Regions from separate parts of the Cellulosimicrobium sp. NPDC055967 genome, predicted to be linked through region 2. Evidence: riboswitches for the same ligand, from Rfam matches in the RefSeq annotation. Region 2 holds a riboswitch; each other region holds the start of a gene.
What was found. A riboswitch is a leader RNA that binds a small molecule or an ion and turns the genes downstream of it on or off. The one in region 2 is predicted to bind thiamine pyrophosphate.
Positions count from the first base shown of each region.

Region 1 (6,923 bases), on a different contig from region 2:
CCTCAGCTCAGTCCGGTCACGTACGGGGTCGACGACGCGGGCCGGGTCGTCGTGTCGACGTACCCGGAGCGCGCCAAGGCGGCCAACGTGCGTCGCGACCCGCGCGCGTCGCTGCTCTCGCTGGGCGAACGCTTCTCGGACCCGTGGGTACAGGTCGACGGCGAGGCCGAGGTGATCGACCTGCCCGAGTCGGTCGAGCCGCTCGTCGACTACTACCGCTCCGTCAGCGGCGAGCACCCGGACTGGGACGAGTACCGCGAGGCCATGGTGACGCAGGGCAAGTCGCTCGTGCGCCTGACGATCACGCGCTGGGGCCCGGTCGCGACGGGCGGCTTCCCGGCGCGTCTCGCGGAGGGCTGAGCGCGGCGCGGGGCACCACGGCGTACCGTTCGGTCGTGCCGATCACCCTGTGCGTGTTGCTGTGGCCCACGGAGGGCAGCGCCGACCTGCTGAGCGAGTACGAGGACGACGTCCTCGCGCTCGTGCCCGCGCACGGCGGGCGCGTGCTGTCGCGCATGCGCACGCTGCCCGGTCAGGACCCGTCGCTGCCGACCGAGGTGCAGGTCATCGAGATGCCGGGGGACGACGCGCTGGCCGCGTACCTGGCCGACCCCGCGCGCGTCGCGCTGGGAGCCGTGCGCGACCGGGCCGTGGCGCGGACGGACATCGTCCGCGTCGGCGACGTCCCGGACCGGCCCGCCTGACCCGACGCCGTCGCCCGGCTGCCACCGCCGTCCACCGCACAGGAGTCAGAACAGCACCTGCTCGACTCCCCCGCCCACGACGTCCAGCCCGCCGCCGTCCACCGGCATGCCCGCGAGCGCCCCGTCGTGCCCGTGCCCGTCGGAACGTTCCGGGGCGCCCCCGGCGAGGCTTCCGGTCGGGTAGGCACCGTCGGTCGGCGGGTCGGGCGCGCGGCGCCGGTCGCCGAGACCGCCGAGCTCGCCCCGGCGGTACCGTCCCTCGACGCCGGCGGGACCGCGGTGGCCGGACACCGCGAAGCCGCGCGCCTCGAGCATCGGGCGCACGCGGTCCCACAGCCAGGAGCGGTACGCCTTCGAGGCGTACGCCCCACGGGCGTAGACCCGCTCGTAGCCGGGGACGAGCTGCGGGTGCTCGCGCGCGAGCCAATCCAGGTACCACTCGCGCGTGCCAGGCTTGAGGTGCAGGGGCAGCACCGTCACTCCCGTCGCGCCCGCGTCCTTGACCGCGTCGAGCAGGTCGGTCAGCGCGCGCGTGGAGTCGGTGAGCCACGGCAGCACGGGCGCGACCATGACACCGCACGGCAGGCCCGCCTCGCGGACCGCGCGGATCAGGTCGAGGCGTGCGCGCGGCGAGGGCGTGCCCGGTTCGACGCTCGCCTGGAGAGCCGGGTCCAGCAGCGCGAGCGAGACGCCGATCCCCACCTCGACGCGCGAGGCGGCGTCGGCGAGCAGCGGCAGGTCGCGGCGCAGGAGCGTGCCCTTGGTCAGGACCGACAGCGGCGTGCCGGAGCCCGCGAGCGCGTCGATGATGCCCGGCATGAGGCGGTAGCGCCCCTCGGCCCGCTGGTAGGGGTCCGTGTTCGTGCCGAGCGCGACGGGCTCGCGGCTCCAGGACGCGCGGGCGAGCTCGGCGCGCAGCACCTCGTCGACGTTCACCTTGACCACGACCTCGCGGTCGAAGTCGTCACCCGCGTCGAGGTCGAGGTACTGGTGGGTGGGCCGGGCGAAGCAGTTGTGGCTCACGACCCCGGCGGCGACGAAGTCCCGCGTCCCGGTGGTGATGTCGACGAGCTCGGTCTCCTCCCCGGGCCCGTCGAGCGCCTCGAGCGAGTCGACGCGCAGCGCCTCGTCGCCCGTGACGTCCCGGCCCTCGAGCGCGACCCGTCCGTCCGCGAGCACTGCCGCCCCCGGGCCGAGGAGGACGTCGCCCAGCGCCAGGTGGGAGCGGCGCCCGGCCCCGCCGACGACGTGACGCCAGCCGCGTTCGGTGAGGAACCGGTGGTCGCCGCTCGCCGTGAGGCGCGTGCCGTCCGCGAGGGTCACGCGGTACGCGCGCTTGCGGGTGGTCCAGCGGTCGAGCACGCGCGTGCGCACGTAGCGCCGGTAGGCGCCGTGCGGCGCGGTCCCCACGATCTCGTCGCCGACGCGCAGCTCGCCGATCGGCCGCTGCGTGCCGTCGGCGAGCAGCACCGGCGTCGACGGCGCGAGGCAGTAGGAGCAGGCGTGGCTGCAGCCGCGGTACGGGTTGACCGTCCAGCGGAACGGCATGCGCGACATCGCCGGGACCTTCGACAGCGCGCTCTTGGCCGTCACCTCGTGGAACGTGATGCCCGCGAACTCGGGCGTGCGCACGCTGCGCACGAGGCCCGCCCGCTCCAGCCCCGGGAGAGCGCCGTCGTCCGCGCCGAGCGCCTGTCCGTCCCACCTCACCCGCACATTCGAACAGGTGTTCGATTCGACGTCAAGCCCCGGGGACGGCCGCCCGCCCGACGCCTACCCCCGCGTCCCCGGCGACCCACGCCTTGAGCAGGGAAAGGTTCGCGAGCGGCACGTGGTGCCCGATCCGCGGGTGGTCCAGCGTCACCCCGACGACGCCGGCCGCACCGAAGGAGGCGAGGTAGTCGATCGCGGCCGGCACCGGGACCGCGAGGAGCGGCACGGCGTCGCCCTCTGCGGCGAGCCCGAGGGCCAGCGCGGCCTCCTTCGCGCGGCCGGCGCTGCTGTAGAGGCAGATCATCGGCCCCTGGGCGGCGGCCACCGCGTACGGGCGGGGCCGGTCCTCGGGGCCGCGCGCGATGAAGAACCAGGTGTCGAGCCGGGCCGCCTGCCGCCAGAGGTCGATCTGCGCCGTCGTGTCTCCGGCGGGCGCCGACCGGACGGCCTCGTCGAGGCGGTCGAGCTCGGCGACCGCCGCAGGGTCGTTGTCCGTGGTCATGCCGCCACGCTCTCATGCCCCGACGGCCCGTCCCGCTGGCTGAGACGCCGGGATTGTCCGGGCCGCGCCGAGGGCCTAGGGTCGGGCCGAACGCCCCCGGGGAGCGCACGAGCGCTGAGAGTGCAGGCCGGACACCCGTCCCTCCTGCAGACCCGTGGAACCTGATCTGGTTCGTACCAGCGAAGGGAGCAGGGCCGACGTCACCGTCCCCTGCGCGCTCGTGCCCGCGCGCCCGCGCCGTGCCGTGCGCGCGGGCCCGGCGGTGGCGCGCCGTCGTGCACCCCTCGCCCCGGGGGCCCGACGGAGGGAACCCGCATGGCCGAGCCCCGCACCACCCCGCAGCAGGCGACCCGGAGCGCCGCCGTACCCACCGACCAGCCGCCCGCCGGGTCGGCCGGCGTGTCGCCCGGCGTGTCGGGCGGCGGGGCGCCCGGTCCCGCGGTCCGCCCGACCGGGCGCCCCGCGCCACGTCGCGGGCTGACGCTGCACGAGACGGTGCTGATCGCCGTCCTCGGCGTCGTCTTCGGGTTCGTGTACTGGGCGTTCGTCCAGCTCTGGGCCCCGCTCCAGCTCGCGATGGGCCCCCTCGCGGACCTCGCCGCGAACGTCCTCGCGGGCGCGTGGATCGTCGTCGGCCCCCTGGCCACGTACATCGTGCGCAAGCCGGGGGTCGGCATCCTCGCCGAGACCCTCGCCGCGCTCGTCGAGGTCGTCTTCCTCGCCTCCCCCGCGGGGCCGCTGCTGCTCGTCGTGGGCCTGGTCCAGGGCGTCGGCGCCGAGCTGCCGTTCGCGCTCACGCGCTACCGCCGGTTCGGCTGGTGGGTGTTCGTCGCGTCGGGCGTGAGCGCCGCGCTCGTCACGTTCGCGTTCAACGCCGTGCGCTTCGGCTGGCTCGGTCAGGACTACGCGATGCTCCGGCTCGGGATCCAGGTCGTGTCGTGCATCGTGCTGTGCGGCCTCGCGGCCCGCCTCCTCGGCGACTCGCTCGCCCGCACGGGCGCCCTCGACGCGTTCGCGATCGGCGCGGCCCGCCGTGGGTGAGGCGACCGCGCACGTGGCTGACGTGACCGCGCACGCGCGCGACGTTCCCGACGCTGTCACAGCCGCCGACGTGACCGTGCACCTCGGGCACCACGGCACCCGGGTGCTCGACGGCGTCGACGTCACCGTCCCGGCCGGGACGAGCCTGCTGGTCCTCGGCCCCTCCGGGTGCGGGAAGTCGACCTTCCTGCGCGCGCTCGTCGGCGTCGTCCCGCACACCCTCCCGGGCGCCGTCCTGGGCGGCCTCCGCGTGACCGGCGCCGACCCGCGCGAGGTGCCTCCGCCCGCGCTCGCCGCCCGCGTCGGCCTCGTCCAGCAGCGGCCCGGCGACCAGCTCTGCCTGGCGCGAGTGGACGAGGAGCTGCGGTTCGCGCTCGAGAACCGCGGTGCCGACCCCCGCAGCATGGACGCCCGCGCGACCGCGGCGCTCACCGCCGTCGGCGCCGCGCACCTGCACGACCGCCCGACCCACGCGCTGTCGGGCGGCGAGGCCCAGCGCGTCGCGGTCGCCGCGGCGCTCGTCGCCGAGCCGGAGCTCCTCGTCCTCGACGAGCCCACCGCGCTGCTGGACCCCGCCGCCGCCCACGACGTCGGGGCCCTCGTCGCCCGCCTCGCGCGCCGACCCGGACCCGGGGACGGTCACGACGCCGCGCCGCGGCACCGCTCGGTCGTGCTCGTCGAGCACCGCCTGGACGACCTGGGCACGCTGCCGGACGCGACCCTGGTGCTCGGGCGCGACGGCAGGGTCGTCGCGCACGGCCCCACCGACCGCGTCCTGCGCGAGCACGCGCACGACCTCGCCGGGCTGGGGTGCTGGCTGCCCCTCGCCGTCCGCCTCGAGCAGGCGGGCGCCCCGGGGCCGCTCGGCTCCCCCGAGGCCGACGACTGGCTGGCCGACCTCGCGCGGTCCTCGCCCGCGCGCCCCACCACCGACCCGGCCGTGACCCCGGCCGGCGCGGCGCGCCCCGTGGCGCTCCGGGCCCGCGGCCTCGCCGTCCATCGGGGCGGACTCCGCGCGGGGCGGTCCCGGCACGGCGGCCCGGACGTCGTGCGCGACGTGGACCTCGACGTCCGCGCGGGCGAGGTGCTCGCCGTCGTCGGGCCCAACGGGGGCGGCAAGTCGACGCTCCTGCGCGGCATGGCCGGGCTCGAGCGCACCACGGGCGAGGTCGCGACCGCGACCGGCGAGCCCGTCGCGATGGTGTTCCAGGACCCCGAGCACCAGCTCGTCGCCCGCACGGTGCGCGAGGAGGTCGCCTGGTCGGCGCGGCTCGCCCGCCTCGACGACGTCGACGCGCGCGTCGACCGGGAGCTCGCCGCGTTCGGGCTCGCGCGCCTCGCCGACGCGAACCCGTACCGGCTCTCGGGCGGCGAGCAGCGGCGCCTGTCCCTGGCGACAGCGACCGTCCTGGACCCGCCGGTCCTCCTCGCCGACGAGCCCACGTTCGGGCTGGACCGGGCCCAGGCCGCCGCGGTCGCCCGCGTCCTGCGGGAGCGCGCCGACGCGGGCGGTGCGGTGGTCGTCGTCTCGCACGACCTCTCGCTCGTCGCGGCGGTCGCCGACCGGGTCGCCGTGGTCGTCGGCGGCACCCTCGCGACGGTCGCCGAGCCGTCGACGGTCCTCGCCGACGACGCGCTGTGCGCGCTCGCGGGCCTGCGCCGGTCCCCGCTGCTCGACTGGTGGGCACGCGTGGGCCGCGGTCGCGGCCTCGACCCGGGCGCGCTCGTCCGTGCGCTCGACGCCGCGTGCGACACCCGGCACGACGTCGTGCGCGACGTCGTGCCGGGCGCCGATCCCGGGACCGCGAGACTCCCCGCGCCCACGGCCGCGGTCGCCGCGGAGGTCGCCCCGTGACCGGTCACCGCCCGACGGCCCTCGAACGGTGGAACCCGACGGTCAAGCTCGCGACGGTGCTCGTCGTCTCGACGGCCGCGCTGCTCGTCACCGACCCGGTCACGCCCGCGACCGGCTGGGTGCTCACGGTCGCCGCGCTGCTGACGCTCGGACGCGTTCCCGTCCGGACCCTCGCGCTCGCCCACGTCCCGTTCGTGGTGTTCGCGACGAGCCTCCTGGTGGTCAACGTCGTCACCCGGCCCGGGGGCGCCGCGGTCCCGCTGGGTCCGTTCACCGTCGGCGCGGACGGCCTGACCATCGGCGCGGCGCTCGCGCTGCGCACGCTGCTCGTCGGCGCGCTGTCCCTCGCGCTCGTCCTGACGACCGACCCCGTGCGCCTCATGACGAGCCTGCACCAGCACGCGCGCCTGCCCGCGACCTGGACGTTCGCGGTGCTCGCCGCGCACCGGCTCCTCGTCGAGCTCCCCGACGCGTGGCACACGATCCGCTGCGCCCAGGCGGTCCGCGACCCCCGGCGCCGGCCGGGCCGGCTCCCCCGGTCGCCACGGTCGCTCGGCGCGGCCGCCTTCGCGCTGCTCGTCGGGGCGGTGCGCCGGTCCGAGCGGCTGACGGTCGCGCTCGAGTCGCGCGGGCTGGGCTGCGGCCCCCGGACGTCCTCGCGGCCCGTCCCGCTCGGCGTGCCCGACGTCGTCGCGGCGGGCGCCGTCCTGGCCGTCGCCGGCGCGGTGGTCGCGGCGGGCGTCCTCGGGGGGTGGGTGACCGGGATCGGCGCGCTCACCGCGTGAGGCGACACCGCCGTCGACGCGCCCGGGCAAGCCCGCCGGGCCGACCTACCGGCCGAGCCGCCTCACACGGGCTCGACGACCGTTCCCTCGCCCGGGACCCCGAGCGCGACGCCGCGGACGCCCGCGTCGCGCCCGTGCTCGCGGTAGGCGCGGAACGCGAGCGGCACGCCCCGCGCGGCGTGCGCGTCGGGACCGTCCATGGCCTGCACGTGCACGTGCGGCTGCGTCGAGTTCCCCGAGTTCCCGCACCGACCCACCACGTCGCCCGTCGTCACCCGCTGCCCGGGGCGCACCTCGACCGACCCCCGACGCAGGTGGGCCAG
Region 1 is NZ_JBHJYJ010000004.1:90,410-97,332, reverse strand. Features, by position in the region: gene ACFC2L_RS07095 (PPOX class F420-dependent oxidoreductase) at 1-360, shown strand, start outside; gene ACFC2L_RS07090 (hypothetical protein) at 396-704, shown strand; gene ACFC2L_RS07085 (Rv2578c family radical SAM protein) at 750-2,414, opposite strand; gene ACFC2L_RS07080 (hypothetical protein) at 2,446-2,919, opposite strand; TPP riboswitch at 3,007-3,126, shown strand; gene ACFC2L_RS07075 (ECF transporter S component) at 3,235-3,960, shown strand; gene ACFC2L_RS07070 (ABC transporter ATP-binding protein) at 3,974-5,815, shown strand; gene ACFC2L_RS07065 (energy-coupling factor transporter transmembrane component T family protein) at 5,812-6,600, shown strand; gene ACFC2L_RS07060 (peptidoglycan DD-metalloendopeptidase family protein) at 6,663-6,923, opposite strand, start outside.
Region 1: linked by a shared signal. The riboswitch ahead of ACFC2L_RS07075 (ECF transporter S component) and the one ahead of ACFC2L_RS16415 (thiamine ABC transporter substrate binding subunit) in region 2 are both predicted to bind thiamine pyrophosphate.

Region 2 (6,923 bases):
AGGGTCTGCTCGGTCTCGTTCGTGTCGGCCACGAGGGTCCTCCGTGAGTCGGGGCGCCGGTCGGCGCGGGCGTGCTCCCACCGTAGTGCGAACCGTCGGTCCCCGCGTCGCCCGGCGCGCGCACGCGACCCACGGCCCGACGTCGCGAGACGCGAGAAGTGGCCCCCCGGACGCCACCTGGCTGGGCCACTTCTCGCTTCTCGTCACCGCCCTCGCGTCACTCCTGGCTCACCGCGTCGAGCACGGGCAGCCGGGCCGCGCGGGTCGCGGGCCAGACCGCCGCGACGACCCCGACGACGGCGGCGAGCGCGAGCATCGCGCCGAGCTGCGCCCACGGCACGGCGAGGGTCGTGAAGCCCTCGTCCGCGAGCACCGAGGGCAGCGCGGCGGCGAGGCCCGTCCCCACGACCAGCCCGACGGCCGTCCCGAAGACCGCGACCAGCACGGACTCGACGACGATCGTCGTGGCGAGCTGGGCGCGCCCCAGCCCGACGGCGCGCAGGAGCCCGATCTCGCGCGTCCGCTCGACGACGGACAGGGCGAGCGTGTTGACGATCCCGAGCACCGCGACGAGCACGGACAGCCCGAGCAGGGCGTAGACGATCGCGAGGATCGACTCGACCTGGGACGCGACCTCCCCGGCGAACTCGTCGGCGTCGAGCACGCTCGCGACGACGTACGGCGCGACGGCGTCGGTCACTGCGCCCCGCACGGCCGCGGGGTCGGCGCCCGGCTCGACGTCGAGGAACAGCATCTCGGGGGTCGTCGCGCCTACCGCGGACGCGACGTCCGGCGGCAACAGCATGTCGACGGAGAACGCGTGGGAGTCGATCACGGCGCCGATGCGGACGTCGTGCGCCGGGAGGTCGGGCCGGGTGGGGTCGGCGATCGTCACGACGTCGCCGAGCGCCCAGCCGTGCTCGTCGAGCGCGTCCTCCATGACGGCGGCCTCCCCGCGCGCGTACGCGCCGAGGTCGCCCTCGACCGCCGTCGTGCGGACCGAGCGGCCGAAGCCCTCGGCGGGGAAGCCGACGACGACCTGCGGCTCGTCGTCGACGACGACCTGCCCGTACGTCGTGAGGTCGACGGACGCGACGCCGGGCACCGCGCGGACGTCGGCCGCGACGCCCTCGGGCAGGTACGGGGTCGCGGACCGGACGACGAGGTCGGCGGCCGTCTCCTCGTCGACGATGCCGGTCACGGACTCGCGTGCCGAGAGCGCCAGGACGGACGTCGTCGACACGAGCGCCATCCCCACGACGAGCGCCCCCGCGGTGGCGGCCGTGCGGCGCGGCTGGCGCGTCACGTTGCCGCGCGCGAGCCCGCCGAGCGGCCGGACGAGCGCGACGAACGGCGCGGCGAGGACCCCGAGCACGGGACCGACCGCGAGCGGGGAGAGCAGCAGCACGCCCGCGATCACCCCGACCGCGCCGAGCCCGAGGAGCGGCGCCCCGCCGCTCCCCACCGCCGCGGCACCCACCACGAGCCCGGTGCCGGCGAGCAGGGCCAGCGCCCCCGCGACCACCCGGGCGACGCCCGGGCCGGCGGGACGCACGACGTCGGCCCGCATCGCCTCCACGGGCCGGACGAGCGCCGCGTGCCGCGCGGGCAGGGCCGCTGCGACGACGGACACCACGACCCCGACGACGAGCGGGACCACGATCCCGGCGGTCGTCACGGGCAGCGACCCGGCCAGCTCCATGCCCACCGCGCCGAGCCCGCTCCGCGCGAGCTCGGCGAGCCCGAACCCGGCCGCGACGCCCAGCACCGCGCCGACGACCCCGACGACGGCGGCCTGTCCCAGCACCGAGGCGAACACCTGCGCGGGCGACACCCCGACGGCGCGCAGGAGCGCGAGCTCCCGCGTGCGGCGGCGCACGTGCATCGCGAACGTGTTGGTGATGATGAACGTACCGACGAACAGCGCGAGCCCGGCGAACACGAGCAGGAACGTCGAGACGAAGCCGAGCTGGTCGGCGATGGCGCTGCTCGTCTCGTCGCGCAGCTCCGCGCCCGTCACGGCCTCGGCGTCGCCGGGGAGCGCCGCCGCGACGGCGTCGCGCAGCGTCTCGGGCGAGACGCCGTCGGCGGCGTACAGGGCGATCGACGGCACCATGCCGTCCGGCGCGTACGTCATCGCGGCGGTCGTCGTGTCGAGCAGGACGATCGTCGCACCCGCCATGGGCGCGGACAGCGAGAGCTCGCCGACCACGCGCACGGGCCGCACCGCGTCGCCGAGCACGACGTCGGTCGTGTCGCCCACGGCGAGCCCCGACGCCTCGAGCGTCGCGGACTCGAGCGCGACCTCGGCGCCGTCCTCCGGCGCGCGGCCGTCGACCACGCGCGGCCCGGGGTCGCGCGGGTCGTACCCGATCGCCATGCTCGGCGCCTGGGTGCTCAGCACCGCGGTGCCGTCGGCGCCCACCAGGACGGCGGGGCCGCTCACCTCCGCGAGCGCGAGGTCGACGTCGTCCCGCGCGTCGAGCGTGCCGGCCAGGTCCGCCGGGACGAGGCTCCGTGCGCCGCCGAGCTGCGCGGACGACGACTCGAGCGCGGACCCGGCGGTGGTGGCGCCGCGCACGTACGCGTCCGCCTGGATCGACGACGCGACGATGCCGTCGAACGTCGAGGCGAGCATCGCACGGAGCGCGAACGTGCCGGTGACGAACGCGACGCCGATCGTCACCGCGAGCACGGACAGCACGAGCTGTGCGCCGTGCGCGCGCACGCCGCGCAGCGCGATCCGGCCCATCATCGGACGGCCGCCGGTTCGTGGGTGACCGGTGCGGCGTGCGCGCCCGCCGACGCCGCCGGCGTGAGGGCGCCGAGCGTGTCGAGGACGGCCTGCGGCGTCGGGTCGCGCAGCTCGGTCACGAGGCGCCCGTCCGCGAGGAACAGCACGCGGTGCGCGTACGACGCCGCCGTCGGGTCGTGCGTGACCATGGCGACGGACTGGCCGAGGTCGTCCACCGAGGCGCGCAGGAAGCCGAGCACCTCCGCGGCGGCGCGCGAGTCGAGGTTGCCGGTCGGCTCGTCCGCGAACACGACCGCCGGCCGGGACACGAGCGCCCGCGCGCACGCGACGCGCTGCTGCTGCCCGCCCGAGAGCTCCGCCGGGCGGTGCCCGAGCCGCGGGCGCAGGCCGACGGCGTCGACGACGCGGTCGAACCACGCCCGGTCCACGGGCCGGCGCGCGACGGCGAGCGGGAGCACGATGTTCTCCTCCGCCGTGAGCGTCGGCACGAGGTTGAACGACTGGAAGACGAACCCGATGCGCGTGCGTCGCAGCCGCGTCAGCCGTCGCTCGCTCATCGCCGAGACCGTCTCGCCGTCCACGACGACGGTCCCCGCCGTGGGGGAGTCCAGCCCGGCGAGGCAGTGCATGAGGGTCGACTTGCCCGACCCGGACGGGCCCATGATCGCCGTGAGGCGTCCGCGTTCGAGGTCGACGTCGACGCCGTCCAGGGCGCGGACCGCGGCCTCGCCGCGCCCGTAGGTCTTCACGAGCCCCCGTGCGGTGGCGATCACGGGCCGCTCCGGCGTGGTCCCGGCGGCTCCCGCGGCGTTCTCGGCGTTCTCGGCGTTCTCGGTGGACGTCGCGACGGTCGTCGTCGCACCCGTCATCCCAGGTCTGCTGCTCATCGGTCCTTCCCCTCCTGCGTCGTCGGCCGGGGGCCCCGGTCCGGTCGTCTCGACCCTCCCGCGGGGGTGCGCCCCCGGGCATCGGGGACCGGCCCGGACCCCTCCCTGGTCGGTGCGGCGCCGCTCTCAGGGTTCTCTCAGGGGGATTCCCCAGGGGCGGCCCGGTGTAGGCTCGACGTGAACGACAGGGGAGCTCCTGGAGGAGCTGAGAGTGCGGACCACCGCAGACCCTCGAACCTGATCCGGTTAGCACCGGTGGAGGAAGTCGGGAATCTCGATCACCTGCTCGTGCGGTCTCCCGCGCTCGCCGGAGCACGGGTCGCACGGGTCGGTGGACCCCTCCTGAACGTCCTGGGAGGACACATGCAGCGCACGACCGCCCGCACCCGCCGGAGCACCCTCGTCACGGGCGCGGGCACGACCCTCGCCCTCCTCGCGCTCGCCGCGTGCGGCAGCGGCGACGACGCGACGTCAGGCTCGGGAGGCGACGACGCGTCGTCGGGCGCCGGGGGCACGGTCACCCTGGTCACCCACGACTCCTTCGCCGTGAGCGACGAGGTGCTCGCCGCGTTCGAGGAGGAGAGCGGGCTCACCGTGGAGCAGGTCGCGCCGGGCGACGGCGGCGCGCTCGTCAACCAGCTGATCCTCACCAAGGACTCGCCGCTGGGCGACGTCGTGTTCGGGATCGACAACACGTTCGCCTCGCGCGCGATCGACGAGGGCGTGCTCGCGCCCTACACGCCGGACGGACTGTCCGACTCCGCGGCGCAGTACGCGGTGGGGGACGGGGGAGAGCTGACGCCCGTCGACCTCGGCGACGTCTGCGTCAACGTCGACCACACCTGGTTCGCCGACGCGGGCATCCCCGAGCCGGTGTCGCTCGAGGACCTCGCGAAGCCGGAGTACGAGGACCTCCTCGTCGTGACCAACCCGGCGACGTCGTCGCCCGGCCTCGCGTTCCTCCTCGCGACCGTCGGCGCGTTCGGCGAGGACGGCTGGGAGGACTACTGGGCCGACCTGCGCGCCAACGGCGTGAAGGTCGTCGACGGCTGGTCCGACGCGTACTACGTCGACTTCTCCGGCTCCGAGGGCGCCGGGCCGCGCCCGCTCGTGCTGTCGTACTCGACGTCGCCCGCGTTCACGCTCACCGAGGACGGCTCCGAGTCGACCACGGGTGCGCTGCTCGACACGTGCTTCCGCCAGGTCGAGTACGCGGGCGTGCTCGCGAACGCGAAGAACCCCGAGGGCGCGCAGCAGCTCGTGGACTTCCTCGTGAGCGAGGCGTTCCAGGCCGACGTGCCCGGCCAGATGTACATGTACCCCGCCGACGACTCCGTCGCGCTCCCCGACGGCTGGGCCGAGTTCGCCCCGCTCGCCGACGAGCCCTTCGAGGTCGCGCCCGCCGACATCTCGGCGCACCGTGACGAGTGGATCAAGGCATGGACGGCCACGGTCGTCGACTGACCCGCGTCTCCGGTCCGCCGGCGGGCATGACCAGGGCTTTACCTCGCGAGGTAGAGCCCTGGTCCGCCGAGGTAGAGCCGTGGTGAGGGGCCGCGCGGTCCGGCGGGGCAGCGTCGGGCGCGGGGTGCTGTGGGGGATCGCGGCGGCGGTGCCGCTGCTGTTCCTCGGGGTGTTCTTCGCGTGGCCGGTCGTCACGCTCGTGGCGCGCGGGTTCGTCGGGGACGACGGCGGGCTCGACCTGTCGGGGTTCGCGGAGGTCTTCTCCCAGCCGCGGACGTGGCGGATCCTCGGGCTGACGCTGTGGCAGGCCGTGCTCGGCACGGCGTTCTCCGTGCTGCTCGGCGTGCCCGGGGCGTACGTGCTGTACCGGTGCCGGTTCCCCGGGCGACGGGTCGTGCGCGCGCTCGTCACGGTGCCGTTCGTGCTGCCGACCGTCGTCGTGGGCGTCGCGTTCCGGTCGCTGCTCGTGCAGGGCGGCCCGCTCGGGTTCCTGCGGCTCGACGAGACGTTCGCGGCGATCGTCGTCGCGCTCGTGTTCTTCAACTACTCGGTCGTCGTGCGCACGGTCGGCGGGCTGTGGGAGCACCTCGACCCGCGCGCCGAGCAGGCCGCCCGGGCGCTCGGCGCGACGCCGTGGCGCGCGTTCCGCACCGTGACCCTCCCGGCGTTGACTCCCGCGATCGCGAGCGCCGCGTCGATCGTGTTCCTCTTCTGCGCGACGGCGTTCGGCGTCGTGCTCGTGCTCGGCGGCATCCGCTACGGGACCATCGAGACGGAGATCTGGATCCAGACCACCCAGTTCCTCGACCTGCGCACCGCGGCGGTGCTGTCCGTCGTGCAGCTCGTCGTCGTCGCGGCGGCGCTCACCGTCGCGAACCGCACGCGGGCGCGGCGCGAGCGAGCCCTGAACCTCTCGTCCTCCACGTCGTCCGCGCACCCGCTGCGGCTGTGGCGCGACGGCCGCCCGACGGGCGACCTCGCCCCGGCGGCGCTCACGGCGGCCGTGGTCGTCGTGCTCGTCGGCCTGCCGCTCGGCACGCTCGTCGTGCGCTCGTTCCGCGTCCCGGGCGGCGGCTGGGGCCTCGACAACTACGCGAACCTCGGCACGACGGGCGGGCGCAACGCGCTGTCCGTCACCGTGTGGGAGGCGGCCGGGAACTCGCTGCGCACCGCCGCGCTCGCGACCCTGCTCGCCGTCGTGATCGGCGGCCTCGTGGCGCTCGTCGTGTCCCGGCGCCCGCGCTCGCGCGGCGGTCGGCGCGCGATCTCGGTGCTCGACTCGGTGTTCATGCTCCCGCTCGGGGTCTCCGCGGTGACCGTCGGCTTCGGCTTCCTCCTCACGCTCGACCGGCCGCTCGGCCTCGACGTCGACCTGCGCACGTCGGGACTCCTCGTGCCGATCGCGCAGGCGGTCGTCGCGATCCCGCTCGTCGTGCGCACGGTCCTGCCGACGCTGCGCGCGATCGACCCGCGCCTGCGCGAGGCCGCCGCGACGCTCGGCGCCGCCCCCGGGCGCGTGTTCCGCACGGTCGACGGGCCGATCGCCGCCCGCTCGCTCGGCCTCGCCGTCGGGTTCGCGTTCGCGGTCTCGCTCGGGGAGTTCGGCGCGACGTCGTTCCTCGCCCGCCCCGACAGCGCCACCCTGCCGGTCGTGATCTTCCGGCTCATCGGGCGTCCGGGCGCCGAGAACTACGGCATGGCGCTCGCGGCGAGCGTCGTGCTCGCGCTGCTCACCGCGACCGTGATGCTGCTCGCCGAGCGGTTGCGCGGCGACCGACCCGGAGGAGAGTTCTGATGGTGCAGACCGACCCCGCCCC
Region 2 is NZ_JBHJYJ010000014.1:79,840-86,762, forward strand. Features, by position in the region: gene ACFC2L_RS16400 (DUF4235 domain-containing protein) at 1-32, opposite strand, end outside; gene ACFC2L_RS16405 (ABC transporter permease) at 218-2,755, opposite strand; gene ACFC2L_RS16410 (ABC transporter ATP-binding protein) at 2,752-3,642, opposite strand; TPP riboswitch at 3,819-3,923, shown strand; gene ACFC2L_RS16415 (thiamine ABC transporter substrate binding subunit) at 4,006-5,106, shown strand; gene ACFC2L_RS16420 (ABC transporter permease) at 5,186-6,901, shown strand; gene ACFC2L_RS16425 (ABC transporter ATP-binding protein) at 6,901-6,923, shown strand, end outside.

Region 3 (6,923 bases), on a different contig from region 2:
ACGTCCCGCTCCCGGGCGGCGCGGCTCCCGTCGGCCCGGGGGACGACGAGGCGCGCGGCGTCACGTACCGCGACGTGTTCCCCGTCCCGCCGCCGCCCGGTGCCGCGCCCGACTGCGCGACCGGCGGGGTGTTCGGCGCGATGTGCGGGACCGTCGGCTCGGTCATGGCGACCGAGGCGATCAAGCTCGTCACCGGCGCCGGCACGACGCTGCTCGGCCGTCTCGCCGTCTACGACGCGCTCGACCTCTCGTGGCGCCAGCTCACCGTGCGCGCCGACCCGACGCGCGACCCCGTCACCGCGCTCCTGCCGGGCGACGACGCGTACGCCGCGTTCTGCGGGCTCGCCCCTGCGGCGCCGGTCGCGGCGCCGCCGACCGGGGAGCGCGACGTCAGCGCGCCCGACGCCGCGGCGCTGCTCGGCGACGACGGCGCGGCGCCGTACCTGCTCGACGTGCGCGAGGACTGGGAGGCGCAGGTGCGCCCCGTCCCGGGATCGACGCTCGTGCCGAGCGGCGCGTTCCTCGGCGGCGACGCCGCCGCGGCGCTCGCGGACCTGCCGACGGACCGCACCGTGCTCGTCCTGTGCGCGGTCGGCGCCCGCTCGGCCCGCGTCGCCGACGTCGCCCGCGCCGCCGGGATCGACGCCCGCTCCGTCGTCGGCGGCGTCCCCGCGCTCCTCACGGAGATCGCGGGGACCTCCGCGGAGGAATAGGTTCCCCGGCCTCCGACCTGCTCCCGACCTTTCGCGAGGTCGGCGCGCTCCCCGCCCGCGTCGTGACCGGAGGTCCCGTCCTCCCGGCTGGTTCAGTCGTCGTCGAGCAGGTGGCGCGGCTCCGCGGCGAGCACCCCGGCGACCAGGAGGTCAGCCAGTCGGGCAGCGTCGTAGCGGGGGTCGTCATCGCCGCCGATGCAGAGGTTGCCGATGCCCCGCAGGAACATGTACCCGCTCGGCCGGCACTGGGGCCGGGGCCCGAGCGCAGCGTCGAGCAGGGCGTCGCACACCGGGACGAGCCGGTCCACGAAGTACCGGTGCAAGGCGTTCGCGTCCGCCGAGTCGGCCCCGAGGACGCCGGCGAGCCCGTGCTTGGTCACGAGGAAGTCCACGAAGCCGCTCACCCATCGCCGGAGGGCGGCACCGGGGTCCTCGGTGTCGCGCAGGAGCTCGGGTCCGGCGTCGGCCAGCGCCTCGACCTGGTGCCGGTACACCGCGGCCACCAGTGCGGCGCGCGTGGGGAAGTGTCGATAGATCGTCCCCATGCCGACCCCGGCGCGCTCGGCGATCAGTCGTACAGGTGCGTCCACGCCGTCGGTCACGAAGACGGCGGCTGCGGCATCGAGCAACGCCCGCTCGTTGCGCCGCGCGTCGGCGCGCTTCGTCCGCGGCGTCGGGCCGGCCGCTCCGGGAGACGTCATGAGGACCTTTCGTCGAGGTCTTGATAAGCGGAGCGAGGTTCCATATAGTTCCGGAGTGGCGCTCCGGTTCTATTGTGCTCGGCGGCGCCTTCGGACGCAAAGGACGGGTGATCCCTCATGAGCGGTACCCCCACGACGACGGCTGCGCAGGTCGTCCAGGATCTCGACGACGTCGTCGGTGGCGGGAGCCCCGTCGTCTCCGTCGCCCCCGTGCGCCTCGACGCACCCGGGCGCGCGCTGCCTCTCGACCTGCGCGTCTCCGCCCCCGTGTCCGGGCAGGACCTTCCGGTGCTGCTCTTCTCGCACGGCAACGGGTGGTCGTTCGACGGGTACGCACCGCTGGCAGGTTTCTGGGCCTCTCGCGGGTTCGTCGTCGTGCAGCCTTCCCACCTGGACTCGCGCCGCGACGGCATCGGGTTCGACCATCCCGCTTTCGCTCAGGTCTGGCTCGAGCGTCACGCCGACCTCGTGCGGGCCGTGGACCAGCTCGAGACGATCGAGCGTGCCGTGCCGGACCTCGTCGGACGGGTCGATCCCGGCCGGGTCGTCGCGGTCGGGCACTCCTGGGGCGCCCAGACGGTGCAGATGCTGCTCGGCGCCCGCGTCCTCGACGGCACGGGCGAGCCAGGCCAGGACCGCTCGGACGGGCGGGTGCGGGCCGGCGTGCTCCTGGCAGCGACCGGGATCGGAGGCGACGAGCTGCACCCGTTCGCCCGGCAGCACTTCCCCTTCATGAACCCCTCGTTCGCCGAGCTGACCACGCCCACGCTCGTCGTGGCCGGCGACCGCGACCAGTCGGCGATGTCCAGCCGTGGCCCGGACTGGTTCACCGACGCCTACGTCCAGAGCCCGGGAGCCACGGACCTGCTGACCCTGTCCGGCGCCGAGCACTCCCTGGGCGGCATCCCGGGCTGGGAGGCGGCCGAGACCACCGACGAGAACCCCGAGCGGGTCGCGGTGCTGCAGCGGCTGACCACCGCCTATCTGCGCAGCGCGCTCGACCCGGCTGATGTCGGATGGGCGCGGGCTGCCGCGGCGCTGGCCGAGAGCGGTACGGCGCTCGGCCGGATCGACAGCAGGTAGCCCCCCGCCGCCCGGCTTCGCTGTCACAGGGCGAGGTCGAGGCGGCCCTGGGGGGACGAGCTCGCGAGGGCGCCCTCGCGGCGGGGGATGCGGCCGGCGCCGGCGGCGAGGCGGCCGGACTCGACGGCGAGGCGCATGGCGTGCGCCATGCGGACCGGGTCGGCGGCGCGCGTGACGGCGGTCGCGAGCAGGACGCCGTCGCACCCGAGCTCCATCGCCTGCGCGGCGTCCGACGCCGTCCCGATCCCCGCGTCAAGGATCACGGGTACGCGGGCCGCGGTGGCGATCGCCTCGATGTTGCGGGGGTTGAGGATGCCGAGGCCGGTGCCGATCGGCGCGCCGAGAGGCATGACGGCGGCGCACCCGACGTCCTCGAGCCGGCGCGCGAGGATCGGGTCGTCGTTCGTGTAGGGAAGCACGACGAACCCGTCGCGCACGAGCTGCTCGGCCGCCTCGACGAGACCGACGGGGTCGGGCAGGAGCGTGACGTCGTCCGCGATCACCTCGAGCTTGACCCACTCGGTGCCGCACGCCTCGCGCGCGAGGTGCGCGGTGAGCACGGCCTCGCGCACCGAGAAGCACCCGGCGGTGTTGGGCAGCGCGCGGATGCCGAGGCGCGCGAGCAGCGCCCAGATCCCGGCGTCGGGGCTGGCATCGCCGCCCGCGCGCACCGCGACGCGGCGCATCGCGACGGTCGTCAGCGCGGTGCCCGACGCGACGAGCGCGTCCTCGAGCGTGAGCAGGTTCGCCGCCCCGCCCGTCCCCATGACGAGGCGGGAGCCGATCGTCGTGCCGGCGACGACGAGCGGGTCGTCGGCGAGGCCGTCGCCTTCCGCGGCGCGGCGCGGGGTGGTGTCGGTCGTGGTCACGGGTCCTCCTCAGCCGCCCTGGACGGCGGTCACGATCTCGATGCGGTCGCCGGGCGCGACGACGGTCGTCGCCCAGGAGCCGCGCGGCACGACGGCGTCGTCCACGGCGACGGCGACGCCTTGCGGCGTCCCGTCGGCGACGTATGCGGGCACGAGCGCCGCGACGAGCTGCTCGAGGTGCACGGGCGCGTCGAGCGGGTACGGCTCGCCGTTGACGAGCGCGGTCGGAACGGGTGGGGTCACGGGAATCACCTCGGTGTCGTCGTGGAGAAGGCGCCCGCCCGGCCGGTGCCGAACCCGGGATCGTTCCCCAGGTCGGGCGCGCCGTGGGGAGAGAGCCCGGGTTCGGCGAAGCGGTCGGTGCGGGTCGGGGCGAGGGCGACCGCGACGGTGGGCTGGAGTGCGGTGCCGGTGAGGCCGGCGACGACCGCGTCGGCGGTGAGCGGCGCGAGGAGGATGCCGTTGCGCCCGTGTCCGGTCGCGAGGTGCAGGCCGGGGACGGCGGTCGGGCCGACGAGCGGCAGGTTGTCCGGGGTCGCGGGCCGCGCACGCGGGGTCACGTCGACGAGCGCGGCCTCGTCGATCCCGGGCAGGAGGGCGCGCGCGTCGCGCAGCAGGGCGAAGACGCCGCCGGCGGTCGCGCGGCGGTCGTCCGGGTTCTCCTCGGTCGTCGCGCCGACGACGACCTCCCGGTGCCCCGCGCAGCCGTGACCCTGCCCGTCGGGTACGGGGTCGCGCGGCACGACGTACACGGGCCGCCCCTGCACGACCCCGCGCACCACGTGCTCCAGCGCGAGGTCCGGCCCGGCGTCGAGGCGCAGCGTCTGCCCCTTGACCGGTCGCGTCGGTACGACGACGCCTGGCACGTCCGCGAGCAGCGCGCCGGACTCCCAGCCCGCCGCGACGACGACGGCACCGGCCGCGTGGAGCCGGCCCCCGTCGTCGTGCACGCCCACGACGCGCCCGGCCGGGTCGACCGCGAGCCGCGTCGCCGACGCCCGCACGACGACGGCGCGCACCCCGGCACGGCCGTCCCCGCCCGCGGGCGCACCCGCCCCGGAGCCCGCGCCGGGGGCGACGTCGAGCGCGCCGAGCAGCGCCGCGTGCGTCGCGCGGGGGTCGACCGCGTGGTCGGCGGGCGCCCACGCCGCGCCCGCGACCCGGGGGCCGAGGTACGGCTCGCGCCGGCGCGCGTCGGCGACGGTGAGCTCGCGCGAGGCCAGGCCGTGCGCCGCGTGGAGGGCGAGGACGCGGCGGAGCAGCGCGAGGTCGTCGGCGTCGTACGCGAGGGTGAGGGTACCTGCGGTGCGCAGCCCGACGTCGGCCCCCGTCGCGGCGCGCAGGTCGGCGGCGAAGCCGGGCCAGGCTCCGGCGGCCGCGAGGTGCAGGCGCAGCGCGTCGTCCTCGCCGAAGTCGGCCTCCGTGACCGGGGCGAGCATGCCGGCGGCGGCGCGCGTCGCGCCGTCGCCCGGCGACGGGTCCAGCACCGTGACCGTCAGACCGGCGCGCGCGGCGCGCCACGCCACGGCGAGCCCCACGATCCCACCGCCCACGACGACGACGTCGCGCGCGCCGTCGGGCACGGCAGGACCGGCTCCCGGCGGGCGGGGCTCGGGACGGACAGGGGTGTGCATGCGCGCTCCCTTCGCTGGCATGACCCAGATCAGGTTCGACGGTCGGCTCCGACGCCCTCTCAGCCCCGTGCGGGGCTCCCGTGCTGTCGGCCACAGTACCCGCGCGGGGGAGCGGGCGCGGCTAGGCTCCGGCGGGTGAGCACCGAGACCTTCGCCACGCCCGCGCACCCCGTCGTGCCGGCACCGGACGACGCGCGCGCCCGCCTCGCCGACGCGCGCCTCTACCTGTGCACCGACGCGCGCGAGGAGCGCGGCGACCTCGAGGACTTCCTGCGGGCGGCGCTCGCGGGCGGGGTCGACGTGGTCCAGCTGCGCGACAAGACGCTCGACGTGGCGCGCGAGCTCGAGCTCCAGGAGCTCGTCGCGCGGGTCGCGGCGGAGCACGGCGCCCTGTGGGCGGTGAACGACCGGGCCGACGTCGCACGGCTCGCGGGCGCGCCCGTCGTCCACATGGGCCAGGGGGACCTGCCGGTGCCTGCGGTGCGCGCCCTGCTGGGCCCGGACCCCGTGCTCGGCCGGTCCACGCACTCGGCCGAGCAGGCGGCCGCGGCCGAGGCCGACCCGGGCGTCGACTACTTCTGCGTGGGCCCGCTGTGGGCGACGCCCACCAAGCCGGGGCGTGCCGCCGTCGGGCTCGACCTGCTGCGCGCGGTCGCCGCGACGCGGCCGGGCACGCCGTGGTTCGCGATCGGCGGGGTGGACCCGGACCGGCTCGACGCGGTGCTCGACGCCGGGGCGGACCGCGTCGTCGTGGTGCGGGCGATCACGCAGGCGCCGGACCCGGAGCGTGCCGCGCGCGCCCTGCGCGAGCGCGTGGCAGGACGAGCCGCCGCGCGAGCGGGCGAGCGCGCCGGCGCCTGAGACGCGTGACGGTCGCCCGCCGCGCGGCGACTATCCTGGAGCGGTGACGTCACCCGCCACCGCTCCCGACACCCCCACCACCGCCGAGGTCGCCGCGACCCCGCGCCCCGTGCTCGTCGTCGACTTCGGCGCCCAGTACGCGCAGCTCATCGCGCGCCGCGTGCGCGAGGCCAAGGTCTACTCCGAGATCGTGCCGCACACGTTCACGGTCGAGCAGATGCTCGCGAAGGACCCGGTCGCGATCATCCTCTCGGGTGGTCCGTCGTCCGTGTACGCGACCGGCGCCCCGTTCGTCGACCCGGCGCTGTTCGAGGCCGGCGTGCCCGTCATGGGCATCTGCTACGGTTTCCAGGCCATGGCGAAGGCGCTCGGCGGCGAGGTGGCCCAGACGGGCCTGCGCGAGTACGGCGGGACCGAGGTCGAGGTGTGCGCCGCGGGCGTGCTGCTCGACGGCACGCCGGAGAACCAGACCACGTGGATGAGCCACGGCGACGCGGTGCACCGCGCGCCCGAGGGGTTCGAGGTCCTCGCGACGTCGGCCGGCTCGCCCGTCGCGGCGTTCGAGAACACCACGCGCCGCCTCTACGGCGTGCAGTGGCACCCCGAGGTCAAGCACTCCGCGCACGGCCAGACCGTGCTGGAGCACTTCCTGTACGACGGCGCCGGGCTGGCCCCGGACTGGACGCCCGGCAACGTCATCGCGGACCAGGTCGCGGCGATCCGCGCCCAGGTCGGCGACGCGCGCGTCATCTGCGCGCTCTCCGGCGGCGTCGACTCCGCGGTCGCGGCCGCGCTCGTGCAGCGCGCCGTGGGCGACCAGCTCACGTGCGTGCACGTGGACCACGGGCTCATGCGCGCGGGCGAGGTCGAGCAGATCGAGCGCGACTTCGTCGCGGCGACCGGCGTCAACCTCGTGATCCGCGACGAGAAGGAGCGGTTCCTCACCGCGCTCGCCGGGCACAGCGACCCCGAGACCAAGCGCAAGATCATCGGCCGCGAGTTCATCCGCGTGTTCGAGGACGCGGCGCGCCAGATCGTCGAGGACGCGGGCGAGCACGGCGC
Region 3 is NZ_JBHJYJ010000019.1:31,527-38,449, forward strand. Features, by position in the region: gene ACFC2L_RS18225 (ThiF family adenylyltransferase) at 1-713, shown strand, start outside; gene ACFC2L_RS18230 (TetR/AcrR family transcriptional regulator) at 806-1,414, opposite strand; gene ACFC2L_RS18235 (alpha/beta hydrolase family protein) at 1,532-2,497, shown strand; gene ACFC2L_RS18240 (thiazole synthase) at 2,521-3,366, opposite strand; gene thiS (sulfur carrier protein ThiS) at 3,376-3,609, opposite strand; gene ACFC2L_RS18250 (FAD-dependent oxidoreductase) at 3,615-5,000, opposite strand; TPP riboswitch at 5,005-5,084, opposite strand; gene thiE (thiamine phosphate synthase) at 5,136-5,861, shown strand; gene guaA (glutamine-hydrolyzing GMP synthase) at 5,905-6,923, shown strand, end outside.
Region 3: linked by a shared signal. The riboswitch ahead of ACFC2L_RS18250 (FAD-dependent oxidoreductase) and the one ahead of ACFC2L_RS16415 (thiamine ABC transporter substrate binding subunit) in region 2 are both predicted to bind thiamine pyrophosphate.